DNA from 2 places in the Barrientosiimonas endolithica genome. Region 1 is predicted to be linked to the other one. Evidence: predicted binding sites of a transcription regulator. Region 1 holds the regulator's gene; the other holds the start of a gene.
The links. The regulator HrcA, encoded in region 1, represses chaperone genes, less so after heat shock. The targets are predictions, from matches to a motif close to TTNGCACTCGNNNNNNNCGAGTGCNAA.
Positions count from the first base shown of each region.

Region 2: a site for HrcA is predicted at 1,046-1,072, ahead of groES (co-chaperone GroES). Genes of this name have one in related genera too.

Region 1 is NZ_AP027735.1:2,041,824-2,045,025, forward strand. Features, by position in the region: gene QUE40_RS10305 (16S rRNA (uracil(1498)-N(3))-methyltransferase) at 1-289, opposite strand, end outside; partial or broken gene dnaJ (molecular chaperone DnaJ) at 286-1,418, opposite strand; gene hrcA (heat-inducible transcriptional repressor HrcA) at 1,415-2,440, opposite strand; gene QUE40_RS10320 (DUF3097 domain-containing protein) at 2,625-3,202, shown strand, end outside.
Region 2 is NZ_AP027735.1:2,662,674-2,665,875, reverse strand. Features, by position in the region: gene QUE40_RS19370 (ABC transporter transmembrane domain-containing protein) at 1-157, shown strand, start outside; partial or broken gene QUE40_RS19365 (ABC transporter ATP-binding protein) at 154-1,010, shown strand; gene groES (co-chaperone GroES) at 1,237-1,530, shown strand; gene groL (chaperonin GroEL) at 1,662-3,202, shown strand, end outside.

The DNA.
Region 1 (3,202 bases):
GCAGGTCGCGGCCGTCCTTGGCCAGGGCCTGCACGAGCACGAAAGTCGTTGCAGGAGAGGGCGATCGGTCGACCGACTCGACGAGCAGCACCAGCTCGTCGCGGCCGGTCTCGGCCACCGTCGTGGTCGCGACCGCACCGGTCCCGTCGGCCAGCAGCACCTGCTCCCCCACCCCGATGCGCCGTACGGTCGCGGCGTGCCGCCCCTCCGCCCCGTCGAGCACCACCCGGGTGCCGGGCTGCGCGTCGGCGAGCCGGGCGTACGGCAGGTGGAACAGCGGCGCGGTCACGCGCTACTTCCCCCGAAGGCGTCGCGGATGCGGCCGAACAGCCCCTGGCTGACCGGCTGGAAGGCGGCCTGCGGCCGCTCCTCGTCGCGCTCCTTGGCCAGCTGACGCAGCAGCTCCTGCTGCTGGTGGTCGAGCTTGGTGGGCGTGCGCACGTTGGCGTGCACCATCAGGTCGCCGCGCACGCTCGAGCGCAGGTGGGTGACGCCCAGCCCGCGCAGCGTGACGACGTCGCCGGGCTGCGTGCCGGGGCGCACCTCGACGTCGCGCGGCCCGTCGAAGGTGTCGAGCGCGACGGTGGTGCCGAGCGCGGCCGCGGTCATCGGCAGCTCGAGCGAGCAGTGCAGGTCGTCGCCCTGCCGCTGGAAGACGGGGTGCTTGCGCACCCGGACCTCGACGTACAGGTCGCCGTTCGGACCGCCGCCCGGACCGGCCTCGCTCTCACCGGCGAGCTGGATGCGAGTGCCGCTGTCGACGCCGGCGGGGACCTTGATGGTGATGGTGCGGCGGTCGCGCACGCGCCCTCGCCGGAGCAGTCGAAGCACGGGTCGGTGATGATCTCGCCGAAGCCGCGGCAGGCGCCGCACGGACGGGTGGTGCGCACCTGGCCGAGGAAGGAGTTCTGGATCTCCTGCACCTGGCCGGCGCCGTGGCACACGTCGCAGGTGCGGCGGCCGGTGCCCGGCCGCGCCCCGTCGCCGTGGCAGGTCGGGCAGACGACGGCGGTGTCGAACGTCAGGTCGGCCTCGCCGCCGAACACGGCCTCGCGCAGGTCGATCTCGAGCGGCACGAGGGCGTCCTGGCCGCGCTGCTGGCGGCTGCGCGGCCCGCGGGCGCCGCCCGCCGCACCGGCGCCGAAGAAGGCGTCCATGATGTCGGTGAAGGAGAAGCCCTGGCCGAACCCGGCGGCTCCGCCGGCCGCCATGGGGTCGACGCCGGCGTCGTACTGCCCCTTCTTCTGCGGGTCGGACAGCACCTCGTAGGCCACCGACAGCCGCTTGAACTCCTCGGCCGCCTCGGGGCTGGGGTTGACGTCGGGGTGCAGCCGGCGGGCCTGCTTGCGGTAGGCGCGCTTGATCTCCTCCGGGCTCGCGTCGCGCGAGACGCCGAGGGTGCCGTAGTAGTCATTCACTGGTCGAGGATCTCCGAGACGTAGCGGGCGACGGCGCGGACGGCCGCCATGGTCGAGGGGTAGTCCATCCGGGTCGGTCCGAGCACGCCGAGGCCGGCGACGCCGCCACTGCCGTACGTCGTCGTCACCACCGACGTGGACTGCAGCCCGGCGTGCGGGTTCTCGGCGCCGATGCGCACCGCGACGGCGTCGCGCTCGACGGGGTCGAGCGACTCCAGCAGGCGCAGCAGCACCACGTGCTGCTCGAGCGCCTCGAGCACGACACCGAGGTCTCCGGCGTCGACGCCCGTGCGCGCGAGGTTGGAGGTGCCGGCCAGCACCACCCGCTCCTCCCGCTGCTCGCGCAGCAGGTCGGTGAGCGAGGTGATGATCGCCTGCACGCTCGGCCGGTCGACGGCGGGGAACTCCTCCGGCAGGCTCGACAGCTGCGCGGTCGCCTCGCCGAGCACCTGGCCGTCGGTGACGGCGTTGATGCGGGCGCGCAGCTCGCCGAGCAGCTGCTGGCCGGCCGCGTCGGCCGGGTCCTGCGCCAGCTCGACGACGCGCTGCTCGACCCGGCCGCTGGACAGGATCAGCACCACCATCGCGCGGTCGATCCCGAGCGGCACCAGCTCGACATGGCGCACCGTCGAGCGGCTGAGCGAGGGGTACTGCATGACCGCGACCTGCTGGGTGAGCGAGGCGAGCAGCCGCGCGGTGCGGTCGACGACGTCGTCGAGGTCGACCGACTGGTCCAGGAAGGTCCGGATCGCGCTCTTCTCGGCGCGGCTCATCGGCTTGATCCCGCTGAGCCGGTCGACGAACAGCCGGTAGCCCGCATCGGTCGGGATGCGCCCGGCCGACGTGTGCGGCGCGGCGATCAGCCCGTCCTCCTCGAGCGCGGCCATGTCGTTGCGCACCGTCGCGGCCGAGACGCCCAGGCGGTGCCGCTCCAGCAGCGCCTTGGACCCCACCGGCTCGGAGGTCGCCACGTAGTCCTGCACGATCGCGCGCAGCACCTGCAGTCGCCTGTCGTCGGACATGGTCACCACCTTCGTCGGCATCGGGAGCGGCGGGCGCGCTCGCACCGGCCCGGGACCGCCCGAGCTGGCACTCTGCACACCCGAGTGCCAAGTCTACGTCCGGTGCGGCGCAGCGAGAAAACCACGCGCCGGCGTACGAGCGTGTCGCCCGGGCGGGTCTGCCACCCTTCCCTACCCTCACGGGGTGACTCCCGACCGCTACGGATCCGACGTGCTCGCTGGTGACTGGAAGGCGCCCCGGCGGGGCCGCTCGGCGCAGGTCGAGGCCGCGCGCGACCTGGTCGTCGAGGACGCCGACTCCGGCTGGGTCGGCGCCGTCGTGCGGGTCGAGAAGGCCGGCGGCATGCACGTGGTGCACCTGGAGGACCGGCGCGGCCGGGTCAAGGCGTTCCCACTCGGGCCCGGCTTCCTCATCGACGGCAAGCCGGTCGAGCTCACCGCGCCGCGCACCGACACGGCCGCGCTCGCCGCGCAGCGGGCCACGAAGAGCCGCACCGCCTCCGGGTCGGTGGCCGTGCCCGACGCCCCGGCCCGGGTCGCGTCGGCCTCGCGCATCCTGGTCGAGGGCCGGCACGACGCCGAGCTGGTCGAGAAGGTCTGGGGCGACGACCTGCGCGTCGAGGGCGTCGTGGTCGAGATGCTCGACGGCGTCGACGACCTGCAGGCGGTGATCCGCGACTTCCGGCCCGGTCCGCAGCGCCGCCTCGGGATCCTCGTCGACCACCTGGTGCCGGGCAGCAAGGAGACCCGCATCGTCGAGCA
Region 2 (3,202 bases), 620 kb from region 1:
GCGCTACACCATGTCGCTGCGCAACCTGTTGTTCGTCGCCATGGACCTGGCGTTCAGCCTCCCCGGGTCTTCGTGCTCGCGGTGGGCGCGATCGCGTACGCCAGGGGCTGGGTCTCGATCGGACAGATCACCACGGCGATCCTCTACACGGGGATGATCTGGGGCCCGTTCGACATGCTCGTCGCCACGGTCGACCGGGTGCAGGTCGGCATCGCCTCGACCGCGCGACTGCTCGGCATCTCCACGGTGCCGCGCGACCGCGACGAGGGGCAGGAGCGCCCCGACGGTGTCGCGCTCTCGGGGCGCGACCTGCGCTACGCCTACCGCGAGGGTCACGACGTGCTGCACGGCATCGACCTGGAGCTGCGCACGGGGGAGCGGCTCGCGATCGTCGGTCCGAGCGGGTCGGGCAAGTCGACGCTCGGGCGGCTGCTCGCCGGCATCCACGGCCCGCGCACCGGCAGCGTGCAGGTCGGGGAGTCGAGCTCACCCGGCTGCCGCTGCCGCTGCTGCGCCGCGAGGTCGCCCTGGTCACCCAGGAGCACCACATCTTCATCGGCACGATCCGCGACAACCTGATGCTGGGCCGCGAGGGCGCGAGCGACGACGAGCTGCTGACGGCGCTGGAGGCCGTCGACGCGCGCGGCTGGGTCGAGCAGCTGCCCGAGGGCCTCGGCACCAAGGTCGGCTCCGGCAACCTGGAGCTGTCGCCCGGCCGCGCCCAGCAGGTCGCGCTGGCCCGGCTGGTGCTCGCCGACCCGCACACCATCGTGCTCGACGAGGCCACCTCGCTCATCGACCCGCGCACCGCCCGCCACCTCGAGGGGTCGATGAACGCGCTGCTCACCGGCCGCACGGTCGTCGCGATCGCGCACCGGCTGCACACCGCGCACGACGCCGACCGGATCGCGGTGGTGATCGACGGGCGCATCGCCGAGCTCGGCTCGCACGAGGAGCTGCTGGCGCGCGACGGCGAGTACGCCGCGCTCTGGCGGGCTTGGACCACCTGAGCCGGACGTACGGCCGGTGCTCGGCAGACGAATTTCTGGCACTCGAGTTGACCGAGTGCTAACGCCCGCCTAGATTCAGTTCTGGCACTCGCCAGGGGCAAGTGCCAGCCCCGACCGCACAGCGCGACCCCCGCGACGGCGCGCCACCGGTCTTGGCTCTGACCCCGGGCGAGCAGGACGGATCCCTGCTGCTTCGCGCAGCGCACCTCACAAGGAAGGTCACACCGTGTCGGTGAACATCAAGCCGCTCGAGGACCGCATCGTCGTCAAGTCGGTCGAGGCCGAGCAGACGACCGCGTCCGGTCTGGTCATCCCGGACACCGCCAAGGAGAAGCCCCAGGAGGGCGAGGTCCTGGCGATCGGTCCCGGTCGCATCGACGACAACGGCCAGCGGGTGCCGCTGGACGTCAAGGTCGGCGACAAGGTCATCTACAGCAAGTACGGCGGCACCGAGGTGAAGTACGGCGGCGACGAGCTGCTCATCCTCTCGGCTCGCGACGTGCTCGCGGTCGTCGGCTGACGACTCCTGACTTCTCGACGCGCCCCGGGCGCCCCGTCCGGGTGCCCCGGGGCGTCGTCGTCCCCGCGGTGAGCGGCGCAGCCTGCGCCCGCCGCGCCCGAATCTGATCGACCCGAAAGGAAATCCACAACATGGCCAAGCAGCTGGAGTTCAACGACTCCGCTCGCAAGTCGCTCGAGCGGGGCGTCGACGCCCTCGCCAACGCCGTGAAGGTCACGCTCGGCCCCAAGGGTCGCAACGTCGTGATCGACAAGAAGTGGGGTGCCCCCACCATCACCAACGACGGCGTCACCATCGCTCGCGAGGTCGAGCTGGAGGACCCGTACGAGAACCTCGGTGCGCAGCTCGCCAAGGAGGCCGCCACCAAGACCAACGACATCGCCGGTGACGGCACGACGACCGCCACGGTCCTCGCCCAGGCCCTGGTCAAGGAGGGCCTGCGCAACGTCGCGGCCGGCGCGGCGCCCGGTGGCGTCAAGCGCGGCATCGACAAGGCCGTCGACGCGATGAAGGAGCGGCTGCTGCAGAACGCCCGCGCGGTCGAGGGCAAGAGCGAGATTGCCCAGGTCGCGACCGGTTCGGCCCAGGACGAGACCATCGGCGGGCTCATCGCCGACGCGTTCGACAAGGTCGGCAAGGACGGCGTGATCACCGTCGAGGAGTCCTCGAGCACGGTCACCGAGCTGGACTTCACCGAGGGCATGCAGTTCGACAAGGGCTACCTGTCGCAGTACTTCGTGACCGACCCCGAGCGCATGGAGGCCGTCCTCGAGGACGCCTACATCCTCATCAACCAGGGCAAGATCGGCTCGATCGCCGACCTGCTGCCGCTGCTGGAGAAGGTCGTCCAGTCCGGCAAGCCGCTGCTGATCATCGCCGAGGACGTCGAGGGCGAGGCCCTGTCGACCCTGGTCGTCAACAAGATCCGCGGCACGTTCAACGTCGCCGCGGTCAAGGCACCCGGCTTCGGCGACCGCCGCAAGGCGATGCTGCAGGACATCGCGATCCTGACCGGCGGTCAGGTCATCGCCGAGGAGGTCGGCCTCAAGCTCGACCAGGCCGACCTCGACGTGCTGGGCCAGGCCCGCCGCGTCGTCCTCACCAAGGACACCACCACGATCATCGACGGCGCCGGCGACAACGACGCGGTCGAGGGCCGGGTCAAGGAGCTCAAGGCCGAGATCGAGCGCACCGACTCCGACTGGGACCGCGAGAAGCTGCAGGAGCGCCTGGCCAAGCTCGCCGGCGGTGTCTGCGTGATCCGCGTGGGTGCGCACACCGAGGTGGAGCTCAAGGAGAAGAAGCACCGCATCGAGGACGCCATCTCGGCGACCCGCGCGGCCATCGAGGAGGGCATCGTCGCCGGCGGCGGCTCGGCCCTCATCCACGCCGCCGCAGCGCTGGACGACCTGTCGCTCGAGGGCGACGAGGCCACTGGTGTCGCGATCGTGCGCAAGGCGGTCGCCGAGCCGCTGCGCTGGATCGCCGAGAACGCCGGGCTCGAGGGCTACGTCGCCGTCGCGCGCGTCGGCGAGCTGGGCATCGGCAGCGGCCTCAACGCCGCCACCGGTGAGTACGGCGACCTGGTCAAGGCCGGGATCATCGACCCGGTCAAGGTCACCCGCTCCGCGCTGCGCAACGCCGCGTCCATCGCGTCGATGGTGCTCACCAC